Regions from separate parts of the Pseudoalteromonas sp. P1-8 genome, predicted to be linked through region 1. Evidence: predicted binding sites of a transcription regulator. Region 1 holds the regulator's gene; each other region holds the start of a gene.
The links. Region 1 encodes LexA, which represses DNA repair genes until DNA is damaged. Its sites were predicted from a motif close to TACTGTATNNNNATACAGTA; they were not measured.

Region 1 (4,290 bases):
GCCCATACCGGTAGGTTGGTGACATGCAGCACAGCTTGCCATATACACTTGCTCACCTAAGACCATAAGCTCTTCTTTCGGTAATGTTTGATCAAGCAAAGCAGCATCTGCTGCGGCCGCATTGGCTTTTTCTTGCTTGGCATCTGCAAGCCAATTAGCAAATTCATCTTCAGGTAAGGCTTTCACCACAACAGGCATAAAGCCATGATCTTTACCGCATAACTCAGCACATTGACCACGGTATACTCCTGGCTCGTTAATACGTGTCCACGCTTCATTGATAAACCCAGGATTTGCATCCTTTTTAACCGCAAAATCAGGCACCCACCATGAATGAATTACATCGTCTGAGGTCATTAAAAAGCGAACTTTTTTATTGATAGGAAGTACTAGCGGTTTATCTACTTCAAGCAAATAATGCTCAGTTTTCTCTGCTTGGTTGTCTATTTGATCTTTAGGAGTAGATAGAATCGAGTAATAAGCAATGTCTTCACCCATGTACTCGTAATGCCACTTCCATTGTGAGCCAGTCACTTTAATGGTGATATCGGCTTTAGAAGCATCTTCCATGGCAATTAAGGTTTTTGTGGCAGGCACAGCCATGGCGATTAAGATGACAAATGGAATGGCAGTCCAAAGTATTTCAACTTTTGTACTTTCATGAAATTGGGCAGGCTTGGCCCCTTTGGATTTACGGTGGTGTATTAAAGCCCAAAACATCACCGCAAATACGATGATGCCGATTACACAGCAGATAATAAATATCGTCATGTGTAACTCATAAACATTATTACTTATATCGGTCACCCCTTTACGCATATTGTATTGGCTATTTGCCAATGCAAGCTCAGGAAGTGCAAACAATATAAGCCACAAGGCGTAACGCAGTTTACCCATGTGACGGCTCCTTTAGATGCTATTGCAAGACGCAAAGCGAAAAGGCGATACAACAAGGTGCCCATTCGTTTTTCTTATTGTTCAGAGCGACTACGTATCATTTTGACCCACTTATGATACCGACCCCTTGACTAACACCTCGCACATTTTTGTGTCTTTTTATTAATTAGGTGTTAATACAGTGTATTAACCAATTAGTTAAAAAATGACCAATAAGCAAGTTTTAATGATAATAAATGTTTATTTTGGTGCAGAAATAACAACTATAATCAGCGCGTTATTTAATGTTTAGGAGTAAGAACGAAATATAAAAAGAGAGGAAAACTGCGCCATATAAGGCTTTAAATGAAGAGTAAGGATTCACAAATCCTAATTAAGTAGTAAAATTTCAGCGGCGCACCAAATTGAGTCAATTTGATGCACCAAATTGGGAACGCTTACATCCAGTCAGCGTTACGAATAACACCTACCGCTAACCCCTCGATGTTGAACGACTCATGCTCAAGATCAACCTCAATAGGCGAAAACTCTTCGTTCTCAGCGTGTAAAAGTACTTTGCGACCCGCTTTTTCTAGACGCTTAACTGTTACATCTTCATCGACTCGAGCTACAACTACTTGCCCGTTTTCAGCAACTTGTGTTCTGTGTACTGCAAGCAAATCGCCATCCATAATACCAATGTCTTTCATACTCATACCATTTACACGCAGTAAGAAATCAGCAGCAGGTTTAAATAATGAAGGATCAACTTGGCAGTGACTTTCAACATGCTCTTGAGCCAAAATAGGTTCACCAGCTGCAACACGGCCAATTAAAGGTAAGCCTAACTGCTCTGGCTCATCTTCTTCAATTAACTGAATACCGCGACTCGCCCCAGGCTTCATTTTGATCATGCCTTTTTTTGCCAGTGCTTTTAGGTGTTCTTCAGCAGCATTGGCACTTTTAAAACCCAATGTTTGAGCTATTTCAGCACGCGTAGGTGGCATGCCTGTATCTTTAATAAAGACTTTAATTAGTTCTAAAATTTGCGATTGGCGTTTAGTTAATGGGCGCATACAACTGGTTTTCCATACAGTACATTTAACTGTGAGTATATACAGTTATTTGAAAATCGCAAATTTAAATTAACCCCATCATATTGCTACAAAACTAACATTGAACCACACCGAAAGATGCCATAAGGTATTAGCTTTAATTAGCAGGCTAAGGAAACACAATGAGTATTTGGCACCAACCAATCACGTTAGAGCTTTGCAAAGAGCTTGAACAAGGGATTACCGGTCAAGGCACTTTAATGAAAACTATGGGCATTGAGGTAACTGAAATTGGCGATGATTATTTAATGGCAACCATGCCTGCTATTCCTGAGCATCATAACCCTATGGGCATGGTCCATGGCGGAGCAAACGTTGTATTAGCAGAGACAGTGGCAAGCTATGCAGCCAATTTCGTGGTTGATTTCAATAAGTTTTATGCTGTTGGCCAAGAAATTAATGCCAACCACATGAAAGCGTCACGCAAAGGAACGTTAACAGCAACTGCTAGACCGCTGCATTTAGGTAAGCGAACTTCTGTTTGGGATATTAAAATTACCAATGCCGCAGGAGAGCTTTGCTGCGTATCAAGAATGACCGCAGCTGTTGTAGAGCGATAAATTCAGGCTATTTTTCGACAGGATAAATAGTAATTTCAATCCCTGCGCCAATTGCAGAGATACGTAACAAGGTATCGGCATGCAGGGGTTGGTTAAAGCATTTAGGCGAATTACCTGATTCAAAGCCTATATCAAATGTACGCTTTGAGCACGATAACCACTGTTTTAATGCATTGCGCGAGCAAGACTCAATAAGCTCGCAAAGCTGGTTAATTGCTTTATCAGGAGAGCTGATATCTGCGGTTGCTTCAATACGTGCTAGTTGGCGGTATTCATCTTGGTCATAATGTAAAACCATGGCGTTTTTCTTCAAATCAGCAACAAGCGCACTAATATCGTGCTTTGATTCAAGCTCCAGATCTACATTTAAAAATTGAATTTCCGACATACTCTCGTTTTTACCCTCTATTTATATCGACTGAAACTTTAACTCAGTTTTGTATATATACCAAATCTAGAATACAGTTAATGCGACATTATGCCGCATTGGCAATCTAGCTAAACAACCTAAAATAGCGCCCACATAACAATAATAACGGGGTAATAATGAATAAACGCCTGTTTAAGTATGCTCGTAAAGGGCATAAATGGCTTGGCTACTTACTTGCTTTGCAGATCTTTTTTTGGCTTTTAGGTGGGCTTGTGATGAGCTCATTACCACTTGAAAAAGTGCATGGTAAGCATCTGGCTAATCGCAGTTTAAGTAGTCCATTTTTATTGTCGGACTACCCCGCTTCAATTGATAAAATAACAGCGCAATTCGAGCAAATCGAGCAAATCGAGCAAATCGAGCAAATCGAGCAACGAGCAAATCGAGGGTATTAAATATAGCCATTTTTTAAATACCCCGATTATAGAAGTTACATCCTCTAGCGGTACGTTTATTTTTGATGGCAGAACAGGTGCTAAAATGCCTGCACCGAGTAAAGCGCAAATCATTGAAAATGCGCAAGCTCACCTGCTTATTGACGCAAAAATAACGCAAGCGCAGTTATTAACAAAAGGGCCTAGAGAAGTCGGTCACAAAGCCAATGTTTGGCAAATTAGCTTCGATGATTGGTTAACAACAACCTTATATTTAGATAGCCAAACCGGTAAAGTTATAACTGTGCGCAGCACCCTGTGGCGCATTTTCGACTTTTTCTGGATGCTACACATTATGGATTATGATGAGCGTGAGAACTTTAACAATCCACTACTCATCAGCTTCTCAGCCACTAGCGTACTATTTTGTATTACAGGAGTTCTCTTGTTACTACAAAACGTTCGAATTAAACGTAAAAAGCCAGCTACACGTGTTGGTCAATCAAAATAGGATTGCCATCTGGGTCGGTGATAATAAAACTCGCGTCACCGGCCTTTTGTATTTCTAATCCTTGTTGCTGAAATTGTGCAGCTAATTGCTCAAAGGTTGCAAATTCATCCAAAGCTTCAGCATTTTGATCCCACCCAGGATTAAAGGTCAGCATGGTTTTATCAAACATACCTTGAAACAAACCAATTAAATGTTCACCGTTTTTCATTATTAGCCAATGCTGTTCTATCTCCCCAGCAAACTCTTTGAAACCTAGCTTTTCATAAAACTGCTTTGAAGCACGAATATCTTTTACATTTAGACTTACAGAAAAAGCACCTAATAACATGGTTGTAATTCCTTTAATAAAAACGGCCTAACAACTATAGCTGAGTTGAAAAACTTTTCCTTTTTAGAATAGTCGCTCTAGAATAGCTGTTCCTGT
Region 2 (4,290 bases), on a different contig from region 1:
GTCTTGAAACCTGTGTTTTAATACGGATTTCTTCGATACAGTCTTCAGGCATTTCACGTAAAAAGCGTGATGGGCTATGGTACTTTTCTTGTCCGTATAAACGGCGACTTTCTGCATGGCTAATATATAGTTTTTCCATCGCGCGAGTCATACCAACATAGCAGAGGCGGCGTTCTTCTTCTAAACGACCAGACTCTTCATTACTTTGTTGTGATGGGAACATGCCCTCTTCAACACCAACCATAAATACCAATGGGAATTCTAGGCCTTTTGCTGAGTGTAGTGTCATCATTTGCACCGCGTCTTCGTGCTCATCAGCTTGACCTTCGCCAGACTCTAGTGAGGTATAAGCCAAAAATCCCTGTAGTGGTGAGCTGAACTCTTCATCTTCAGGAAGTTCGTATTGACCACAAGCACTAATAAGCTCTTCTAAGTTTTCTACGCGGGCACGGCCTTTTTCACCTTTTTCAGCTTGATACATTGCCATTAACCCTGAGGTTTGAATGGCATATTTCGCTTGCTCTTCTAAGGTGAGATCGCTGATTTTATCTTCGATATGCTCAACAAGTTCTAAGAATTTAGTGACGGCACTTGCTGCACGGCCAGATAGGTGTTGTTGCTCTACAATTGCTTTTGCGGCATACCAAAGTGGCAATGACTCATTGCGCGCGCAATCACGGATATGACTTAGCGTTTTATCACCAATGCCGCGGGCAGGGGTGTTAATAACGCGCTCGAAAGCAGCATCATCTTGACGGTTACCCACTAAACGTAAATATGCAAGCGCATCTTTGATCTCTTGACGTTCGAAGAAGCGCATACCGCCGTAAATGCGGTATTTTAAACCTTCTTGTAGCATTGCTTCTTCGAGTACACGAGATTGCGCGTTGTTACGGTATAAAATCGCGGCGTCTTGTAATGCATTACCTGCATTTAGCCAGCTACGTAGTTTGCTGCTGACAAAGCGTGCTTCGTCTAATTCATTAAACGCAGCGTAAACAGAAATAGGCTCACCATCATTGCCGTCTGTCCAAAGGCTTTTACCCATGCGTTCAGCATTGTTTTTGATCAGTGCATTTGATGCTTTTAAGATTGTTGCCGTTGAACGGTAATTTTGTTCAAGGCGAATAGTTTCGGCTTCGAAGTCAGTTAAAAAGCGTTTGATATTCTCAATTTTTGCGCCACGCCAGCCATAGATACTTTGGTCATCATCACCTACGATCATAATACTGTTGGTGTTACCTGCGAGTAATTTTAACCAAGCATATTGAATAGTGTTGGTATCCTGGAACTCGTCTACCAGCATGTGGGCAAAACGCTGTTGATAGTGACGTAAAAGTGTTGGGTGATTCTTAAGTACTTCGTAGCAGCGCAGCAGTATTTCTGCAAAGTCGACTAAACCTGCACGGTCACAAGCCTCTTGATATGCAGCATAGACTTTCAGCATCATTTGCTCATTAATATCGTAGGCTTGAATGTCTTTAGGGCGCAGACCTTCATCTTTTTTCGCGCTGATATACCAACCAAATTGTTTTGCTGGCCACTTTTTATCATCGATGTTCATCGCTTTAAGTAAGCGTTTTATCATGCGTTGTTGATCGTCAGAATCTAAGATTTGAAAGCTTTCAGGCAAGTTCGCTTCACGGTGATGGGCGCGTAAAATACGATGAGATAAGCCGTGGAAAGTGCCAATCCACATACCACCAACCGGTGCTTTTAACGTTTCTTCTACACGGGTACGCATTTCTTTCGCGGCTTTGTTAGTGAAGGTTACCGCAAAGATGCTGTATGCAGAAGCTTGCTCAACTTGCATGAGCCATGCGATGCGATGAACAAGTACTCGAGTTTTACCAGAACCTGCACCTGCAAGTACCAGCATATTTTGCAATGGGGCTGCGACAGCATCCCGTTGTTTGTCATTTAAGCCATCGAGTAATTCAGAAACGTCCATCGTTACGCCTTTTCAATCTATAATGGGTGGAGTATAACAGGTGTTTATGCAAGGCTAAATAAAATACTGTTTTTATAAACAGCTATTTTGGCAAGTTATTAAAATTGTAAATGAAAATTGTGAATTTGACCGATTTTTAGCAAAAAGAACTAAAATTAAAATAACGCTACTTTTTAACACTTTGATTTGTAAGTCATAATAAGTTGGCATAAAGTGTGATTATAAAAAGTATAATCATTAAAAACTACAGAGGTTAGTATGGCAGAGCAAGGTTCTGGCGGTAATGTAATCGCAGCAATATGTAATATCTTTTTTCCTGGTTTAGGACAATTGGTACAAGGTCGTTTAATGGCGGCTATTGCATTCTTTTTAGCATGGGTTATTAGTGGTGCACTAATTTATGTGGCAGTTGGTTTTATTCTACTGCCAATCGTATACCTATGGGCGATTATTGATGCTGCACGCTTCAAGTCGCGACTCTAGCTATTTAATTAGCACAAACACGAGCGCCACTTAGGCGCTCGAGTTGTTTTAAGGCGGCTAAACTCGCCACGTTTAGCTGCAAACGGTATAATCAGCAGATAACGTATTAAGAGTACCCTCCATGGAATATCAATTTATCCGCGACCCTATTAGCGGTTTACGCATTAAAATTTCCTCTGAACACGCCATCATAGGCCGTTGGCTAAACGAAGAAGTCGGAAAAGAAAAAATTGCGATGGTGCAAGCGTTGATCTCTGCTGTTAAGAACAGTCATGAGTCTTTAACCTTACAAGGTCAAGAAATTGATTTGATCTTAAGTAAAGACGAAGCGCTGTTCGAAGCACATGCATTACATCAAGATAACGAAGACTTAGTTGCCTACCAAGATGATGATTTAATGCTTGAAGAAGAAGGCCTGTGCAGTGGCTGTGGCTTTGAAGATTTTGTTGATTTAATTGAATCTTGGCAAGAATTTACACAAGGCCGATAAGCAGACACATGTTCTGCTTATCGGTAGCTAATTTATTGCTCACTCACTGATTTAACAGCAGCTAGTAATAAATCTTCTGTTAAGCGTACTTTGTAATTTGGGTTGGCGTATTGAAAATGAACTAACCCATTTGTATCTATCACGAATACTGCGGGTACTGGCAGTGCTACTTTTGGCTCACCTTCTAACGAGACAAAGTTAACCCCAAGCTTATTACGGTAAATCTTTGCTGTTTTGTCATCTAAATAAAATGCTAAACCTAACGTTTGCGCCAAAGTAAGGCTGTCGTCAGAAAGCAATTGATAGCTAGGAGCTGTAATTTTTGTTTCAGCGAGTTTTTCAGGACTATCTGGTGAAACGGCAATTAGTTGCGCGTCTAAGCTTGCTAATTCTTTCTCTATTTTTTGCACGCTGGCCAATTGTTTTGAACAATATGGGCACCAGCCACCACGATAAACAATCAGCACGGTAGTTTTTTCTTTAAAGCGCTCAGCTAGCGAGACGGTTTTACCGTATTGGTCTTTCAATTCAACATTTGGCACCGTTAAGCCAGGTAATAACGGACTAACTTGCTCTGCTGACTCGGCAATATTAGTCGCAGTTGCAGCGATAACGTGGCTTGATAGTACAAACAGTGCACTAATGAATAGAGATTTAAACATGGGCTTCCTCGGTTATTTTTATCAACTACAAAGATGACCTGATTGTTGCGGGATTTATTTCATCTTTACCTACATCAAACTCAAATTTAACTGTAGTATATAGGCAAATAAAAAATGCAAGTTGGGATAAAGAATGTCTGCTAATTTACAAAAACTCGTTGTTATGCTCGAGATGCAAAATGCGATGAATACCAAAGTTCATGAGCAATGGTTTAGCCAAGGTTTTGAATGGTATCGTGCAATTTGGGTTGAGTGTGCTGAAATGCTTGACCACTACGGTTGGAAGTGGTGGAAGAAACAAACCCCAGATACAGAACAAGTTATTTTAGAGTTAGTTGATATTTTCCATTTTGGTTTATCTTTACGCATTGATGGTGAAACCAGCTATGAGCAGTTAGCTGCGCAACTTGAAGCTGAGTTAAGTGCACCAGTTCAAGCCGATGACTTTAAACAAACACTCGAATTATTAGCCGCGTCAGCAGTCGCTGAAAAGAGTTTTAATGCAGCTGCATTTGCAGGTTGTATGGCGCAAATCGGTATGGATATCGATGATTTATACCGTGGCTACGTTGGTAAAAACACCTTGAATTTCTTCCGCCAAGATCATGGCTACAAAGACGGTAGCTATATCAAGGTGTGGAATGGCCAAGAAGATAACGAGCACTTGGTTGAAGTGGTAAAAAGCCTAGATACAGAGCATGCAG
Region 3 (4,290 bases), on a different contig from region 1:
ATATTCAACATGAAACCTGTGACTCAACCTTCCATGCATTACAATCAGCGGTTGAAACTACAAACAGCGCCGCTATCGGCTCAGCACAAGCAGGTAAAAATGTAGGGTTAGAAGTCGTTAAATCAGGCCTTGCAAACCAAAGCGAAAACCATAGCCGCTTCATTGTCGTCGCGCGTAACCCGTTGCAAGTATCTAAGCAAATTCCAACAAAAACCAGTTTGATTATGGCGACCAAACAACAAGCGGGTTCATTGGCTGATGCCTTGATGATTTTTAAACAACATCAAATTAACCTAGTAAAATTGGAATCTCGTCCAGTACCTGGAAACCCATGGGAAGAGGTGTTTTATGTTGACCTTGAAGCAAACCTTGATGACTTACATGTTAAGCAAGCGCTTGAAGAGCTAAAAGAACACACCCAATACACCCGTGTATTAGGCTGCTATCAAAGTGAGTCTTTGCAAGCTGTTAGTGTGTAACAGCCAGCCTAGATATGATTAATAAAAAGGAGTCAGTCGGCTCCTTTTTCGTATAATTTCATCTTAGATACTTGCACCTACTGCCCTGTCTAAGCATAATCTTGAAAACAATTTGAAATTGGAACTTTCATGAATTGGTTAGCAGAATTAGCAACTAAAAGAACACCTTGGTTATTATTAGCCGTTATTTCACTCGCCTTTGAAATCACTGCGTTATTTTTTCAATACAACATGGGCCTTGAGCCATGCATCATGTGTATATATCAACGTACTGCTGTTTTAGGCTTACTTGCAGCGGGTGTGATTGGTGCAATTAACCCACAAAATATGGTTGTTCGCTTAGTCGCATTTGCCACTTGGGGTGTCTCTGCAATTTGGGGTTACTTTATTGCCAAAGAACACATTGCAATGCAAAACAATACTGACCCTTTTGCATTTAGCTGTGCATTTGAACCTAACTTCCCAAGTTTTATGCCTTTGCATGAATGGATCCCTAGCTTCTTTGCCGCTACTGGTGATTGCGGAAATATCGATTGGCAGTTTGCTTCTATGAGTATGCCAGCATGGATGGAAGTGATTTTTGCAGCATTTTCAGTGGTATTTGTGGCTGTTTTAGTTAGCCGATTAGTGAGCAAAAAGTCGCTATAATGATTTATTTTTTTACTAGCCAAATCCCTGCTTTAAAAAGCTTTAAAGTAAGGCAACGCCAGCAAATTATTGCCCTTGCTTTGGCTCATTTAAGCCCAAGCAAAAAGATCATTTTATCAGTATGTAAGCTTGCCTTTTTAGCACCCTTATTTTTAGGCTTGGCCTACTTTGAAGGCTGGATGCTTATTCCTTGGTTATTGTTAGCGGGCTTAAGTTACCCACTCATCACAACACCTATCGAAAACATGTTCGCATTAGCGCATTTAGACAAAGCTATCGATGAATTTAAACAGGGCGAATAACGCCCTGTTTAGGTATATAGCCCGCTATTTATAATGTAATTTTCCCCTCAAGTTTAGCAAATAGCTTATCGCCAATTCCTTTTACTTCTTTTAATTGCTCTACCGACTTAAACGGACCTTGCTTTTTACGGTGCTCAACAATCGCTTTGGCTTTTGACTCTCCAATACCCGGTAATTGAGTAAGTTGATCTATGCTAGCTTTGTTTATACTGAGCTTTTGCATTTTAACTTGTGTTGCTTCGGTTGGTTTAACGGCGAATGCCGATGTAGCAGGTAGTAACGCAATGCTTGTGGCAAGTAAAATACTTGATAGTAATTTCATAATTTCCTCCATGATGTCCATCTTGGACAGGTAGTTAGCTATTACCCAACACTCACTCCATCGCTTGTGTTTAACTTTGGGTAACAATTTAAATAAAGCTAATGTCCCTATTATTGTCAAATTTGCTGAATAAAATTTTTCTCAAGTTACTTGCAAAGTAAGCCCCGAAGCATTACTGTATATAAAAACAGTAATCAAAGTAGCGGTATTACGCTGCAAATGCCACGCTTAAATGCAGGAGAAATCATGGCTGTTGTTGTTAAATATGTTGTAGAAAGAAACGGAGTCGAGCGCATGACGTTTACTACTAAGAAAGAAGCTGATGCGTATGACAAAATGCTCGACATTGCTGAGTCATTAGAACTAATGCTTGAAAAAGTTGATGTACCATTAAGCGAGCAACAAATTGAGTCACTGGCGCTTGAAATGGCAAAAGAAAAAGACCAATTTATGGCGGTACTTAAAGGTGCAAAAGACGCCCCAGCTAAGCCTAAAAAAGCAAAGTCAGACGACAACGTTGCTGATATAAAAGAAAAAGCGGCAAGCTAAACGCAAATTTAGATCATAAAAAAGGGCAACAGATGTTGCCCTTTTTTGTGTTTAATCAAAAACTACAGTGACGACTCAACTTCATCAAATAAGTCTGTAATTTCTTTTTTCGGCTCAGCAGTTGTAAGGCTAACAACAACAATAGCAATTGTTGATAAAATAAAGCCTGGGACAATCTCATAAATGATTGCACTTAATGCTTGGCCATCAATTGTAATTGGCGCGTAAATCCAAAATAGTACTGTTGCAGCACCAACAACCATACCACTAATAGCGCCTTGTAAGTTCATGCGCTTCCAGTAAAGGCTCAGTAATACGAGTGGACCAAATGCAGCACCAAAACCTGCCCATGCATTACTCACTAAATCTAAGATAGAGCTATCGCGGTCATAGGCTAAGTAAATAGCAAATAGAGCCACCAAAATAACACTAATACGACCTACTAAAACCAGCTCTTTTTGAGATGCACTACGGTTTAAGTAAATCTTATAAAAATCTTCGGTTAGTGAGCTTGAACACACTAATAACTGTGATGAAATAGTACTCATAATCGCCGCTAAAATAGCTGCCAATAAGAAGCCAGCAATTAAAGGATGGAAGATAAGCTCAGACAACACTAGGAAAATCGTTTCTTTATCATCAATTGGCATTTGGTTTTCAAGCATATAAGCAGCACCAAATAGACCTGTTAGCACAGCACCAATAGCTGAAAGCGTCATCCACGACATACCCACACGGCGCATAGTCGGCATATCTTTCACAGAGCGCACAGACATAAAACGCACAATAATATGTGGTTGACCAAAATAACCAAGGCCCCATGCCATTGCAGAAATAATCGCTATCGTTGAACCACCTGCAAACCAATCCATCATATTAAGTGCATGAATTTCTGATTCTTTTGGTGAGCTTAATAATAAGTCATAGCGTGCATTTGCAAGTGTATCCATAACTGGCTGATCAAGCATGGTAAACGTTGCAATTGGCACAGCCAGCAACGAGATAAACATGATACAGCCTTGTACAAAGTCAGTCAGGCTCACTGCTAAGAAGCCACCAAACAAGGTATATAACACGACGACACCGGTTGTGATGTACAGACCCATTTCGTAGCTCATATTAAATGAGTTTTCGAACAACTTGCCGCCTGCAACAACACCTGACGAGGTATACAAGGTGAAGAAAACAATGATTACAATCGCAGAGATCACACGCAGAATATTTTTATTATCATCAAAGCGGTTCGCGAAGTAATCTGGAATGGTGATTGAGTCATTCGCCTTTTCTGTGTAAACACGTAAACGAGGCGCGACTAGGAAGTAGTTAGCCCAAGCACCGAGTACTAAACCTATGGCAATCCAAACCTTGCTTAAACCAAACAAATACATTGCACCCGGTAGACCCATTAGCAGCCAACCACTCATGTCTGATGCGCCAGCTGAAAGCGCAGCAACACTTGGTGATAAATTACGACCACCTAGCATATAGCCTGATACATCGTCGGTAGATTGCTTATAAGCATACAGCCCAATCCCCAGCATGACGATGAAGTACATTGCTAACGAAATTATCATTCCTGTTTCCAAATTAGCCTCCAAAAGTTGTTTAATGTTGGCTTTTAATCCGAATAATGACTCGCAAGTTATTTAATTTTAAGACATTATTGGGGTAAAAACCGATATCACCCATGACTATAACATGCTTCCCCCCTTCAACTCCAATCAAGCAGTTCAATGACAGGGTTTACAATTTCAACCTTTTCATAACAAAAATATGATATTTAATCTCAAGTTATAGAATTCAATTGCAATTTATCCTAGTCTTAAGATCAGAATAAAATCAGTATTTATCCTCAAATACTCGCATTTAATTAATGCTATTTCAGGCACAATGACATATATTGCTGATGGATAAATGAATTAACCGAAGTGGACATGCCAGGACTATGTATTTTTACGCTGCACGCCAACCTATTTTAGATAAGGAAAAG

Region 2: the regulator LexA is predicted to act here: its motif matches at 2,016-2,035, upstream of uvrD (DNA helicase II).
Region 3: the regulator LexA is predicted to act here: its motif matches at 1,925-1,944, upstream of AN213_RS06495 (YebG family protein).

The regions. Positions count from the first base shown of each region.
Region 1 is NZ_LJSO01000006.1:195,898-200,187, reverse strand. It holds gene coxB (cytochrome c oxidase subunit II) at 1-897, opposite strand, end outside; gene lexA (transcriptional repressor LexA) at 1,335-1,952, opposite strand; gene AN213_RS10580 (PaaI family thioesterase) at 2,114-2,551, shown strand; gene AN213_RS10575 (hypothetical protein) at 2,559-2,939, opposite strand; gene AN213_RS20565 (hypothetical protein) at 3,098-3,376, shown strand; gene AN213_RS20560 (hypothetical protein) at 3,462-3,866, shown strand; gene AN213_RS10565 (VOC family protein) at 3,841-4,194, opposite strand.
Region 2 is NZ_LJSO01000020.1:48,661-52,950, reverse strand. It holds gene uvrD (DNA helicase II) at 1-1,951, opposite strand, end outside; gene AN213_RS19140 (hypothetical protein) at 2,210-2,434, shown strand; gene AN213_RS19135 (YacL family protein) at 2,556-2,924, shown strand; gene AN213_RS19130 (peroxiredoxin-like family protein) at 2,957-3,586, opposite strand; gene AN213_RS19125 (dUTP diphosphatase) at 3,720-4,290, shown strand, end outside.
Region 3 is NZ_LJSO01000003.1:239,704-243,993, reverse strand. It holds gene AN213_RS06515 (chorismate mutase) at 1-479, shown strand, start outside; gene dsbB (disulfide bond formation protein DsbB) at 609-1,127, shown strand; gene AN213_RS06505 (DUF6170 family protein) at 1,127-1,429, shown strand; gene AN213_RS06500 (helix-hairpin-helix domain-containing protein) at 1,458-1,751, opposite strand; gene AN213_RS06495 (YebG family protein) at 1,998-2,300, shown strand; gene putP (sodium/proline symporter PutP) at 2,363-3,874, opposite strand; gene AN213_RS06485 (EAL and HDOD domain-containing protein) at 4,246-4,290, shown strand, end outside.